Regions from separate parts of the Streptomyces bugieae genome, predicted to be linked through region 2. Evidence: predicted binding sites of a transcription regulator. Region 2 holds the regulator's gene; the other holds the start of a gene.

Region 1 (6,524 bases), on a different contig from region 2:
TCCGGGTGCCCTGGCGGGAGAAGACCCTGCTGTCCTGGGCCGGCCTGCGCGGCGCGGTCCCCATCGTGCTGGCCACCATCCCGATGGTGGGCTCCGTCCCCGGCAGCGAGGGCGTCTTCAACGTCGTCTTCGTCCTGGTCGTGGTCTACACCCTGATCCAGGGGCCGACCCTGCCCTGGCTCGCCCGGCACCTCCGGCTGGGCGACGGCGAGGAGCCCGCCGACCTGGGCATCGAGTCCGCGCCGCTGGAGCGGCTGCGCGGCCATCTGCTGTCGACGTCCATCGGGCCGGCCTCCCGGATGCACGGCGTCGAGGTCGGCGAGCTGCGGATGCCGGCGGGCGCCGCGGTCACCCTCGTCGTCCGGGACGGCTCCAGCTTCGTGCCCTCGCCGACGACCGTGCTGCGGCGCGGCGACGAGCTGCTGGTGGTCGCCACGGACCCGGTGCGCGACGCGGCCGAGCGCCGGCTGCAGGCGGTCTCCCGGGGCGGCAAGCTGGCCGGCTGGCTGGGCACCGGCGCCGCCCCGCGGCGGCACGGTCACGGCCGCCGCTGAGCCGCCGTGGGCCGGCCGGGGCGCAATGTGGCGGACATCTCCACGAAAGCCAAGGAAAAGCAGGTGAAGCACTGGCTAATCCCAGGGCTTCACCCGCTCGGGCCTGTACAATGAAGAAGGAACAACGACGAACCACCTCTGCCTGATGCAGAGCTGGCGCGACCGCTCGGCGGCCGCGGTCCCCTGCCACCTGCAGCCACCTCTCGGGGTGCGGACCACGCGGTATCACTCGGTCCAGCGCGAGAGGACAGCTCTCGGCGCGTACCTGTGACGACCTCGCGGGCGACGCGCTACCAGGCGGCAGAAAGGCCCGGCCGTGGCATCCGCGGTCAAGCAATCCCGTCCCGGTTACGGACAACTGCTGCGCACCCCCGGTGCGTGGACCTTCCTCCTTCCCGGCTTCCTGGCCCGGCAGCCGTTCGCGATGCTGACGATCGGCATCGTGCTGCTCGTCCAGTCCACCACCGGCTCCTACGGCACCGCCGGCGCGGTCTCGGCCGCCACCGGCGTCTCGATGGCGCTGTTCGCCCCGCAGAGCGGCAAGCTCGCCGACCGTTTCGGCCAGCGCGCGGTGCTGATCCCCGGCATCCTCGTGCACACCGCGGGCGTCGCGACGCTGATCGTCCTGGCCCTGGCGCACGCCCCCCTGTGGGCGCTGCTCGCCGTGGCCGTCCCCACGGGTGCCTCGACGCCGCAGGTCGGCCCGATGGTGCGGGCCCGCTGGGCGTCCCGGCTCGGCGGCAGCCCGCTGATGCCGACGGCGGCCGCCTTCGAGTCGGTGACCGACGAGTTCACCTTCGTGGTCGGCCCGGTCCTGGCGACCGCGCTGTGCACCGGCATCCACCCGGCCGCCGGCCTGATCGCCGAGGCCGCGCTGACGCTGGCCGGCGGCCTGCTCTTCGCCTCCCAGCGCCGCACCCAGCCCCCCGTCCACCGGGCGCAGGCCGACGACCGGCCGCGCGTCTCGGCCCTGTCGGTACCCGGCGTCCGTGTCCTGATCGTGGCGTTCCTCGGCATCGGTGCCGTCTTCGGCGGCATGCAGGTCTCGCTGACCGCGTTCACCCAGGCCATCGGCCAGCCCGGCATCAACGGCCTGCTCTACGGGATCTTCGCCGGCGGCAACATGCTCGCCGGGATCGTCTGCGGCGCCCTGGCCTGGAAGGTCGGCCCGCGCCGCCGGCTGCTGGTCGCCTACGGGCTGCTGGCACTGGCCACCACCCCGCTGTGGGCGGTGACCGCGGTACCGCTGCTGGGCGCCGTCGGCCTGGTCGTCGGCCTGTGCATCGCCCCCGCCCTGATCACCGGCTACACCCTGGTCGAGTCCCTGGTCCCGGCCGCCGCCCGCACCGAGGCCTTCACCTGGCTGACCGGCGCGGTCGCCCTGGGCCAGGCCGTCGCCGCCACCTCCGCCGGCCAGCTCACCGACCGCTTCGGCCCCAGCAGCGGCTTCCTGGTCCCCCTGGCCGGCACCGCCCTGGCCCTGGTGGTGCTGCTGGCCCTCCGCGGCCACCTGCTGCCGCGCACCTCGTCCGTGGTGGCCGGCCCGGACCTGCCGGACCCGGCCGCCGAGACGGGCCCGGCGGCCGAGGACCGCGAACGGGAGCTGGCGAACGCCTGACGGACGGGGCTCGGACGGTTGCCGGCGCACGCCCGCAGCCGCCCGTTCCGGACCGGCTCCACGTCCCGGATCGAGCCTCCGCCGGACGTGGGGTCGGTCACCGTCTGCCCGGTCGCAGTGGACTGACGCGCCGGAATACTGCAATATGGAGCGTCGTTAGCACTCATCGAGTGAGAGTGCCAGGAGGAAGTCAAGTGCCGACCTACCAGTACCAGTGCACCGCGTGCGGCGAGGGCCTTGAGGCGGTGCAGAAGTTCACCGACGACGCGCTCACGGAGTGCCCCAGCTGCCAGGGACGCCTCAAGAAGGTGTTCTCCGCGGTCGGCATCGTCTTCAAGGGCTCCGGCTTCTACCGCAACGACAGCCGCGGCTCGTCGTCCAGCAGCAGCCCCGCGAAGAGCTCCTCCTCGTCGAGCACGACGTCCTCGGACTCCGCCGGCTCCTCGTCGAGCAGCTCCGACAGCAAGCCGTCCACCGCCACCACGTCGTCCTCCGGCAGCGCGTCGAGCACCAGCTCCGCGGCCTGAGCCCGGCCGGCGGCACCGGCCGCACAGACGCCTTCGGGCCCCGCCGTCCTCGGACGGCGGGGCCCGCTGCATGCCGGTCCGTATGCCGGCTGCTCCTTGCCCGCTTCCGGGGCGGCGGGCCCCGTGCCGGCCGGCCCCGCTAAGGTGACCGCCATGGCTGACGCGGAAATAGGCGTAATCGGTGGATCGGGCTTCTACTCCTTCCTCGACGACGTGACCGAGATCACGGTCGACACCCCCTACGGCCGCCCCAGCGACTCGGTGTTCCTCGGCGAGATCGCCGGCCGCCAGGTCGCCTTCCTCCCCCGGCACGGCCGCGACCACCGACTCCCGCCGCACCGCATCAACTACCGCGCCAACCTGTGGGCGCTGCGCTCGCTCGGTGTACGGCAGGTCCTCGGCCCGTGCGCGGTGGGCGGGCTGCGCCCCGAATACGGCCCCGGCACGCTGCTGGTCCCCGACCAGCTCGTGGACCGCACGAAGGCCCGCGTCCAGACCTACTTCGACGGCGAGCCGCTGCCCGGAGGGAGCGTCCCCAACGTCGTCCACCTGACGTTCGCCGACCCCTACTGCCCCGTCGGCCGCCAGGCCGCCCTCGCGGCCGCCCGCGGCCGCGCGTGGGAGCCGGTCGACGGCGGCACGCTCGTCGTCATCGAGGGCCCGCGCTTCTCGACCCGCGCCGAATCCCGCTGGCACGCCGCCCAGGGCTGGTCGGTGGTCGGCATGACCGGCCACCCCGAAGCCGTCCTGGCCCGCGAACTGAGCCTCTGCTACACCTCGTTGACCCTGGTCACCGACCTGGACGCGGGCACCGAGACCGGCGACGGCGTCTCCCACGAGGAAGTCCTCCAGGTCTTCGCCCAGAACGTCGGCCGGCTCCGCGAGGTCCTCTTCGACGCGGTCGCCGCCCTGCCCGAGTCCACCGACCGCGCCTGCCCCTGCGCCGACGCCCACGCGGGCTGGGACCTGGGCATCGAACTGCCGTAAGGCCCCTGGCGGGCCGGGGACCGGACCCGGGCCCGCCGCTTCTCCCCCACTTCTCCCCCGCTCCGGGCCGCCCTCTCCTGCCCGCCCGTCCCTCACCCGAGTGGCGAAGTTGTCCACATCCCGGAGCTTCTCCACAGGCCACAGCGGGCGCAGGCGGGATACGGCACGGTGGTGCTCGCCGATTCCACCGAGGCCCGTCCGACCGCCTGGTCGCCGACGAGCCCCTCACCCAGGCGGTGCCACCATGCCCACGACGCCGTACACCCCGCTGACCACCACGTCGTACACCCCACCCACGCCCCTCGCCTCGCCCTCCCCCGCTCCCTCCCCTGGTCCCTCGTCCGATCTCCCGTCTGCTCTCGCACCCGATCTCGCGCCCGATCTCGCGCCCGATCTCGCGCCCGATCTCTCGTCGCCGCCCCTCCCCACTCCCCCACGGTGTGAAGTGCCCCACTTTCCACCGGTACGAGCCGGCGGCGGCAGACGCGGGTGGGGGCGGGCCGGGCCGCGCCGGATGCTGATCTCCGGGCTCGCGATGGCCGCCGCAGCACTGGCCGGAGCGGCCTCGTACGGGGCCGTACGAGCCTTACCCCCGACGGACTGCCCGTCGGCGGCGGCCCTGGGAGGGCGGTAGCCGTGCCGCAAGATCGAGTGGCTTCTCCGCACACCGCCCGGGAGACTGCTGCGAGTGGCGGGGCACCTGCCGCGGGGGACCGGGGCCGGTCGCGCCGACGGTGGCGCGCCGCTCTCACCGGGGCCGTCGGACCGGTCCGCCGCACGAAACCCATCCGCCGGACCCGCACCGACGCACCGGCCGATCGCTGGTGTGATCGCTGGTCTGATCGCCGGTTCGATCGCTGGTCGGTGTTGCCCGACTGGACATCTCCGCCGTGCCCTGCCGTAAGTTGCGGTGCTGATTGTTCGTGCACCGTCCGTGGTGAACGTCGTGAGCGTGGAAAGAGGCTGTCAGGTGAGCGAGAGCAAGGGCGTCCTGCAGGGATTCAAGGATTTCCTGATGCGGGGCAACGTCATCGAACTCGCGGTCGCGGTCGTTGTCGGTGCTGCGTTCACCAACATCGTCAACGCCGTGGTCAAGGGCGTGATCAACCCGATCGTCGGCGCCCTGGGTTCGCAGAACCTCGACAACTACAAGGCGTGCCTCACCACCTGCCACACGGACAAGAAGACGGGCGCGTTCACCGACGGGATCTACATCCTCTGGGGCTCGGTGCTCAGTTCCGCGCTGACCTTCCTGATCACCGCCGGGGTCGTCTACTTCCTCATGATCCTTCCGATGAACAAGTGGAAGGAGCGCCAGGCGGCCAGGAAGCCGGTCGACGAGACCCCGCTGGCCCCGACCGAGGTCGAGCTGCTCACCGAGATCCGCGACGCCCTCGTCGCCCAGCGGGCCGACTCTCCCGCCGTGCCCTTCTCCACCTCCGGCACGATCGGCACGCAGAAGACGCAGGGCTGGCAGGACTAGCAGGACGGAGGCGGCCGCGCCCGGCGGCCGCCCCAGAAATCTCCGCGATCTCCGAGATCTCCGAGATCGACGGGATCTTCGGCATCTACGGGATCTACGGGATCTACGGGATTTCCGAAATCTCCGGGCCCGCGAGACGCCGAGGCCCCCGGGATTCCGGGGACCTCAGAGGTGGTGCGGTGGCTTCTCGTCGAGGAAACGGGCGAGGTCGGTGGCGCTGTCTCCACCGGCCGGCCGTTCGCCCCAGCCCCTGTCGGTGTCGTCCGAGGACTGCTGGTTCAGCGGGTCGTCGAAGATCAGCGCCGCGGCGGACTTGGGGGCAGGATCGGCCTGGGGCTCGGCGTCCGGCTCGAAATCAGGGGTGGTGCTCACCCCTCCAGAGTACGGGCGGCCCGACCGAGGCCACGCCTTCGGCTGCCGGTCATGACCGCTCGTCCTGCCCTCGCCTCCTGGTTCCTCGTGCGGTGCGGGTCATGATCAGCGGTGCTGTGACGCACGCGGCGACGAGGAGGATGCCGAAGCCGACGGTCAGGGCGGTGGTGTAGCCGTGCACGGAGGCCGCGGTCGACGTGGCGTTGCGGGCTGACGCCGGATAGGTGGCGGCGGCGCCGGCCGCAATGGTGTTGAGCAGTGCGGTCCCGAGTGCTGCTCCGAGTTGCTGAGAGGCGTTGTAGGCGGCCGATGCGGCTCCGATGTCGTGCCCGGTCACGCCCGCGGTGGCCAGGCCGGCGGTCGGGGGGATGACGCAGCCGAGGCCGACGCCGGTGAGTACCAGGGCGGGCACCAGGTGCAGCGGCAGGACGTCCGTGCTCTGCGGCGTCAGACGGGTCAGGATGAACATGCCGACGGCCGCGGCGATCAGGCCCGGCAGGATCAACGCCGCAGGCGCGACGCGTCCGTGCAGCTTCCCGGCGATGAAGGTGGAACCGAGCAGCGCGGCCAGGGCGTTGATGATCAGCGTCAGGCCGGCCTGGACCGGTGAGTAGCCGAGGACGGTCTGCGTGTAGTAGCTCATGAAGAGGTAGAAGCCGAACATCGCGACGAACATCAGGGTGATCGAGAGGAGCGCACCCGCACGCGCACGGTGCAGGAGCAGACGTATCGGCAGCAGCGGGCGGGAGGCGCGGACCTCGACGACCGCGAACCCGGCCAGCAAGAGGACACCAGCAGCCATCAGGGACAGCACCCGCGGGGAACCCCAGCCGAGCGGTTCGGCTTCGTTGAAGGCATAGGCCACGGCGGCGAAGCCCGCGGCGCTGAGCAGTGCGCCCGGAATGTCGAGCCGGCCGTCGCCGCGGAGGGGGCGGTCCGGCGGCACGAACGTCGTGCCCAGCACGGCGATCAGGGCGACGGGG
Region 2 (6,524 bases):
TCGGCCGCCGTGGTGGCCGTGACGATGGTGTACGTGCCGACCCTGGCGAAGGCGTCGAGGACCGCGCGGGAGGGGCAGCCGAAGGTGAACGACACCACCGGCACCGGGTCCTCGCGCAGGATCGCGAGCTTGGCCTCGTAGCCGTCGTCGGTGGGCTCGTCGGTGTCGCCGAGCTCGGTCTCGTACCACGTGGCCTCGCCGGCGAGCTGCTCGCGGTACGCCTCGACGGCGGAGTGATCGGCGAGCGACGGCTGCGGCATGAAGAGGTTGACGCCGAACGGCCGGTCGGTCAGCGACCGCAGCTGTTTGATCTCCTGGTACATGCCGTCGGCGGTTTTGTAGCCGGCGGCGAGGAAGCCGAGACCACCGGCGCCACAGACGGCGGCGGCGAGTTCGGGTCCGGAGCCGCCGCCCGCCATGGGGGCCTGCACGATCGGATAGCGGCAGAGATCGGTCAGTGCGCTGGGCATGACCACATCGTGTCACGGGATGTGGCGGCGCCCCGCATCAGGGGCTCGGCGGGAGAGGGGGCCGGGGGACGGGGCCGGGGGCGGCATGCGCGGGGCGGGGGCGGCATGGGGAGGGGCTCAAAGCCTTAAGGGTGAGGGCGGGGCCTTAGGGGTGGGGCGAACGGATCCCGTAGGGGACACGAGCGCCCCCTGCGGGGCCACAACGGCGAGGTGCCCGGCGGATATTCCCGCCGGGCACCCCGTCGTTCGTGGCTACGTCCGCTCCACGTGGCTCACGTCCGCTCCACGTGGCTCACGTCCGCTCCACGTGGCTCACGTCCGCTCCACGTGGCTCACGTCCGCTCCACGTGGCTGGCGCCCGTCCTAACGGCCGTTGAACGCGTCCTTCAGGCGGGAGAACAGCCCCTGCTGGCCCGGCTGGAACTGGCCCGTGGGGCGTTCCTCGCCGCGCAGCTTGGCGAGCCGCCGCAGCAGCTCCTCCTGCTCCGGGTCGAGCTTGGTCGGGGTCTGGACCTCGACGTGGACGATCAGGTCGCCCCGGCCGTTGCCGCGCAGATGGGTCACGCCGCGCTGGTGCAGCGGGATCGACTGGCCGGACTGCGTACCGGGCCGGACGTCGATCTCCTCCACCCCGTCCAGCGTCTCCAGCGGGCACTTCGTGCCCAGCGCCGCCGCCGTCATCGGGATGGTGACCGTGCAGTGCAGATCGTCGCCGCGCCGCTGGAAGACCGGGTGCGGCAGCTCGTGGATCTCGACGTAGAGGTCGCCGGCCGGGCCGCCGCCGGGGCCGACCTCGCCCTCGCCGGCGAGCTGGATCCGGGTGCCGTTGTCGACACCGGCCGGGATCTTGACGGTCAGCGTACGGCGGGAGCGGATCCGGCCGTCGCCCGCGCACTCCGGGCACGGCGTCGGCACGACCGTGCCGAAGCCCTGGCACTGCGGGCAGGGGCGGGACGTCATGACCTGGCCCAGGAAGGACCGGGTGACCTGCGAGACCTCACCGCGGCCGCGGCACATGTCACAGGTCTGCGCCGACGTGCCGGGGGCGGCGCCCTCGCCGCTGCAGGTCGTGCACACCACGGCGGTGTCGACCTGGATGTCCTTGGTCGTGCCGAAGGCCGCCTCGTTCAGCTCGACGTCGAGCCGGATCATGGCGTCCTGGCCGCGGCGGGTGCGCGACCGCGGACCGCGCTGCGAGGCGGTGCCGAAGAACGCGTCCATGATGTCGGAGAAGTTGCCGAAGCCGGCACCGAAGCCGCCCGCGCCACCGGCGCCACCGGACTGCGAGAGCGGGTCGCCGCCGAGGTCGTAGACCTGCTTCTTCTGCGGATCCGACAGGACCTCGTAAGCGGCGTTGATCTCCTTGAACCGCTCCTGGGTCTTCGGGTCCGGGTTCACGTCCGGGTGCAGCTCGCGCGCCAGCCGGCGGAAGGCCTTCTTGATCTGGTCCTGCGAGGCGTCACGGCTGATGCCGAGGACCGAGTAGTAATCCGTGGCCACTTACGACTCCGCGAGGATTTGTCCGACGTAACGTGCCACTGCGCGTACCGCTCCCATCGTTCCGGGGTAGTCCATGCGGGTCGGTCCGACCACGCCGAGTTTGGCGACTGCCTCGTCGCCCGAACCGTAGCCGACCGTGACGACCGATGTGGACGTCAGGCCTTCGTGGGCATTCTCATGCCCGATGCGTACGGTCATGCCCGAGTCCTTGGCTTCGCCGAGGAGCTTGAGCATCACCACATGCTCCTCGAGCGCCTCCAGCACCGGACGGATGGTCAACGGGAAGTCGTGCCCGAAGCGCGTGAGATTGGCGGTACCGCCGATCATCAGCCGCTCTTCGGTCTCCTCCACCAGAGTTTCCAGCAACACCGACAGCACTGTCGAGACCGTGCCGCGGTCGTCCTGCTCGAAGGACTCCGGGAGATCCTGCACCAACTGGGGCACATCCGTGAAACGGCGTCCCACGACCCGGCTGTTCAGCCGCGCCCGCAGGTCGGCCAGCGAGGTCTCGGCGAACGGCGTCTGGCAGTCGATGAGCCGCTGCTCGACCCGTCCGGTGTCGGTGATCAGGACGAGCATCAGCCGGGCCGGGGCCAGCGCCAGCAGCTCGACGTGCCGCACCGTGGACCGCGTCAGGGACGGGTACTGCACGACCGCGACCTGCCGGGTCAGCTGCGCCAGCAACCGGACCGTGCGCCCCACGACGTCGTCGAGGTCGACCGCGCCGTCGAGGAAGTTCTGGATCGCCCGCCGCTCGGGGCTGGACAGCGGCTTCACGCCGGCCAGCTTGTCGACGAAGAGGCGGTAGCCCTTGTCGGTCGGGATCCGCCCGGCGCTGGTGTGCGGCTGGGCGATGAAGCCCTCTTCCTCCAGGGCCGCCATGTCGTTGCGGACGGTCGCCGGGGAGACCCCGAGCTGGTGGCGTTCCGTGAGTGCCTTGGAGCCGACCGGCTCCTCCGTCCCGACGTAGTCCTGGACGATGGCGCGCAGCACTTCGAGCCTGCGTTCACTGAGCATCCCGCGCACCTCCAGCCGGCCGTCGCCGTCTCGTCTGTCTCCTGGCACTCACCCGGGCCGAGTGCCAGACCCTGAGCCAGTGTACGGCCGGGTAGCACGACCACGGCAAGGGCGGCCGCACGGAGCACGCACCCGATGACCGTGTTCGGGCGATCTGCCGGGCAACGCTATCGCGATGGAGCTAGCGTCTCGGTATGCGCACAGCTTGGGAAGAGGCCGGGTGGGAACGGCTCGGTGAAGGTGTCGCCAGGCGCCGTATGCCGGGCTGGGACGAGACCGTGGGCGTGATCGCCGGGTCGGCCGGCGTCATGATCGTCGACACCGGCGCGACCCTGCGCGACGGCGCGGACCTGCGCCGGTCGGTCCGCGGGGTGCTGGGCCGGGAAGTGACGCATGTCGCGCTCACCCATCCGCACTTCGACCATGTGCTGGGCACCGCCGCCTTCGCGGGTGTGGCGGTGTTCGGCGCGGCCGGTCTCGCCGAGCTGTTCCGCCGCGACAAGGACGCGCTGCGGCACGACGCCGTCCGGCACGGCGTCGACCGGGACGCGGCCGCGGAGGCCGCCGATCTGCTGGTCACCCCGCACCACCACGTCCACGGCCAGCTGACCGTCGAGCTCGGCGACCGGCAGGTGCTGCTCGCCAACGTCGGGCCCGGCCACACCGCCCACGACCTGGCCGTCCTGGTGCCGGGCCGGCACGGCGACCCGGAGATCGTCTTCTGCGGCGACCTGGTCGAGGAGTCCGGCGAGCCGAGCGCCGGCCCCGACGCGCTGCCCCGGCAGTGGCCCGCCGCGCTGGACCGGCTGCTGGCGCTCGGCGGCGACGACGCGCGGTACGTGCCCGGCCACGGCGCCGTGGTGGACGCCGCCTTCGTCCGCGCCCAGCGCGACGCCCTGGCGGCCCGCTTCGGCGTCCCGCCGTCCTCCTGACCCGGCTGCGCCGTTTCCCGGGCAGAACGTCTCCCGGGTTCCCGGGCAGAACGTCTCCCGCACTCCGTCCTCCCGATAGAAAAGGCCCATGCAGAGCAAGCGCTACAGCCCCGACCTCACCCCGCCCTGGAAGAAGCAGCGGCCCGCGCCGGAGGTCCCGGCCGAGCCCGATCTCGTCGTCGAGGAGGTCGCCACGGGCTTCTGCGGGGCGGTGATCCGCTGTGAGAAGACCGCCGAGGGCCCGACGGTCACCCTGGAGGACCGCTTCGGCAAGCACCGGGTCTTCCCGATGGTCCCGCGCGGCTTCCTGCTGGAGGGCAAGGTCGTCACGCTCGTCCGCCCGCGGAACCGGCCGGCCCCGAGCGGCCCGGCCCGTACGGCGTCGGGTTCACTCGCCGTCCCCGGCGCCCGCGCCCGGGTCGCGCGCGCCGGGCGCATTTACGTGGAGGGCCGGCACGACGCGGAGCTCGTCGAGCGGGTCTGGGGCGACGATCTGCGCATCGAGGGCGTCGTCGTGGAGTACCTGGAGGGCGTCGACGACCTCCCGGCGATCGTCCGGAGCTTCGCGCCGGGGCCGGACGCCCGGCTGGGGGTGCTGGTGGACCACCTCGTACCGGGCTCGAAGGAGTCCCGGATCGCGGCCGAGGTGACGGGCGAGCACGCGCTCGTCGTCGGCCACCCGTACATCGACGTGTGGGAGGCGGTGAAGCCGTCCTCGGTGGGCATTCCGGCCTGGCCGTCGGTGCCGCGCGGGCAGGACTGGAAGACGGGCGTGTGCCGGGCGCTGGGCTGGCCGGAGAACACCGGCGCGGCGTGGCAGCGGATCCTGTCGTGCGTGCGGTCCTACAGGGACCTGGAGCCGGCGCTGCTGGGGAGGGTGGAGGAGCTGATCGACTTCGTTACGGTCGGCGATGCCGTTTGACTTGCGACCCACCGCCCAACTGCCCTTGCCTGCCGATGTGTTGTCGGCAGGCAAGGAGCGGGCGCGATCCGGCAGCCGGGTCCGGGGGCGTGATCACTCCGTCGAGTGATCAGTCCACCAGATCCCGCACCACCGCGTCGGCCAGCAGCCGCCCGCGGAGTGTCAGGACGGCCCGGCCCTCCTCGTAGGGCCCCGCCTGCAGCAGGCCGTCGGCCCGTGCCCGCTCGGCCGCCCGGGCGCCCGCCGGGGCGAGGAGGTCCAGCGGGCAGCCGTCCGCGAGGCGCAGTTCGAGCAGGATGCGTTCCACCCGGCGGTCCTCGTCGGCGAGGATCTCGCGGCCCGCGCCCGGGGAGCGGCCCTCGCCCAGTGCCTGGGCGTACGCGCCGGGGTGCTTCACGTTCCACCAGCGGACGCCGCCGACGTGGCTGTGCGCCCCGGGGCCGGCGCCCCACCAGTCGGCGCCGGTCCAGTACAGCTCGTTGTGGCGGCAGCGGGCGGCTTCGGTGGTGGCCCAGTTGGAGACCTCGTACCAGGAGAAGCCGGCCGCGGTGAGCCGCTCCTCGGCGATGAGGTAGCGGTCGGCGTGCACGTCGTCGTCGGTCATCGGGACCTCGCCGCGGCGGATCCGGCGGGCCAGCTGGGTGCCCTCCTCGACGATCAGGGCGTAGGCGGAGATGTGGTCGGGGCCGGCGCCGAGCGCGGCGTCGAGCGAGGCCCGCCAGTCGTCGTCGGACTCGCCGGGGGTGCCGTAGATCAGGTCGAGGTTGACGTGCTCGAAACCGGCGGCGCGGGCCTCGCCGACGCAGGCCTCGGGGCGGCCGGGGGTGTGCGTGCGGTCGAGGATCTTCAGGACGTGCTGCCGGGCGCTCTGCATGCCGAAGGAGACCCGGTTGTAGCCGGCCGCGCGCAGCTCGGAGAGGTAGCGCGGGTCGACGGAGTCGGGGTTGGCCTCGGTGGTGATCTCGGCGCCGGCTGCCAGGCCGAATTCCTCCCGGATGGCGGCGAGCATCCGGCCCAGGTCGGCGGCCGGGAGGAGGGTCGGGGTGCCGCCGCCGACGAAGACCGTCTCGACCGGGCGGGGGTCGTCGCCGAGGACCTTGCGGGCCAGCCGGATCTCCTCCACGACGGTGTCGGCGTAGTTGTCGCGGGAGGCCAGCGCCCCGCCGGAGCCGCGCAGCTCGCTCGCGGTGTAGGTGTTGAAGTCGCAGTAGCCGCAGCGGGTGGCGCAGTACGGCACGTGCAGATAGAAGCCGAGGGGCCGGCCGGCCGCCGCCGCCAGCGCATGACCGGGCAGCGCCCCGTCGTCGGGCATCGGCTCACCATCAGGCAGTGCGGAAGGCATGGGAACCATTGTCCGTCATCGCACCGACAGCGCGGTTCGCGCGCGGGCGGCGGGCGCCCCGTAGGCCCCGGTGGTGCCTACGCCGGGCCGCCCGCCGCCTGGAGGACGAGCAGGGCCAGGTCGTCGTCGGGCGGGTCGGGGGCGAAGGCGTGCACGGTGTGGCGGATGTGGTCGGCGAGGGCGGTGGCGCCCAGTCCGGCGCCCGCGGCGAGGGCGGTGGCCAGGCCGTCCTCGTCGTCGAACAGCCGCCCGCCCGAGCGCCGCTCGGTGACCCCGTCGGTGACGCACAGCAGGGTCTCCCCCGGGCGCAGGTCGAACGATTCGCTCACGTACGCCGCGTC

The links. Region 2 encodes HrcA, which represses chaperone genes, less so after heat shock. Its sites were predicted from a motif close to TTNGCACTCNGNNNNNCNGAGTGCNAA; they were not measured.
Region 1: a site for HrcA is predicted at 2,329-2,355, ahead of V2J85_RS27785 (FmdB family zinc ribbon protein). Genes of this name have one in related genera too.

The regions. Positions count from the first base shown of each region.
Region 1 is NZ_JAZBJP010000023.1:33,670-40,193, forward strand. Features, by position in the region: gene V2J85_RS27775 (potassium/proton antiporter) at 1-554, shown strand, start outside; gene V2J85_RS27780 (MFS transporter) at 871-2,172, shown strand; gene V2J85_RS27785 (FmdB family zinc ribbon protein) at 2,367-2,699, shown strand; gene V2J85_RS27790 (S-methyl-5'-thioadenosine phosphorylase) at 2,853-3,686, shown strand; gene mscL (large conductance mechanosensitive channel protein MscL) at 4,657-5,169, shown strand; gene V2J85_RS27800 (hypothetical protein) at 5,335-5,541, opposite strand; gene V2J85_RS27805 (MFS transporter) at 5,591-6,524, opposite strand, start outside.
Region 2 is NZ_JAZBJP010000005.1:218,701-225,224, reverse strand. Features, by position in the region: gene V2J85_RS13965 (nitronate monooxygenase) at 1-470, opposite strand, end outside; gene dnaJ (molecular chaperone DnaJ) at 834-1,970, opposite strand; gene hrcA (heat-inducible transcriptional repressor HrcA) at 1,971-2,987, opposite strand; gene V2J85_RS13950 (MBL fold metallo-hydrolase) at 3,182-3,919, shown strand; gene V2J85_RS13945 (DUF3097 domain-containing protein) at 4,008-4,841, shown strand; gene hemW (radical SAM family heme chaperone HemW) at 4,951-6,183, opposite strand; gene V2J85_RS13935 (ATP-binding SpoIIE family protein phosphatase) at 6,261-6,524, opposite strand, start outside.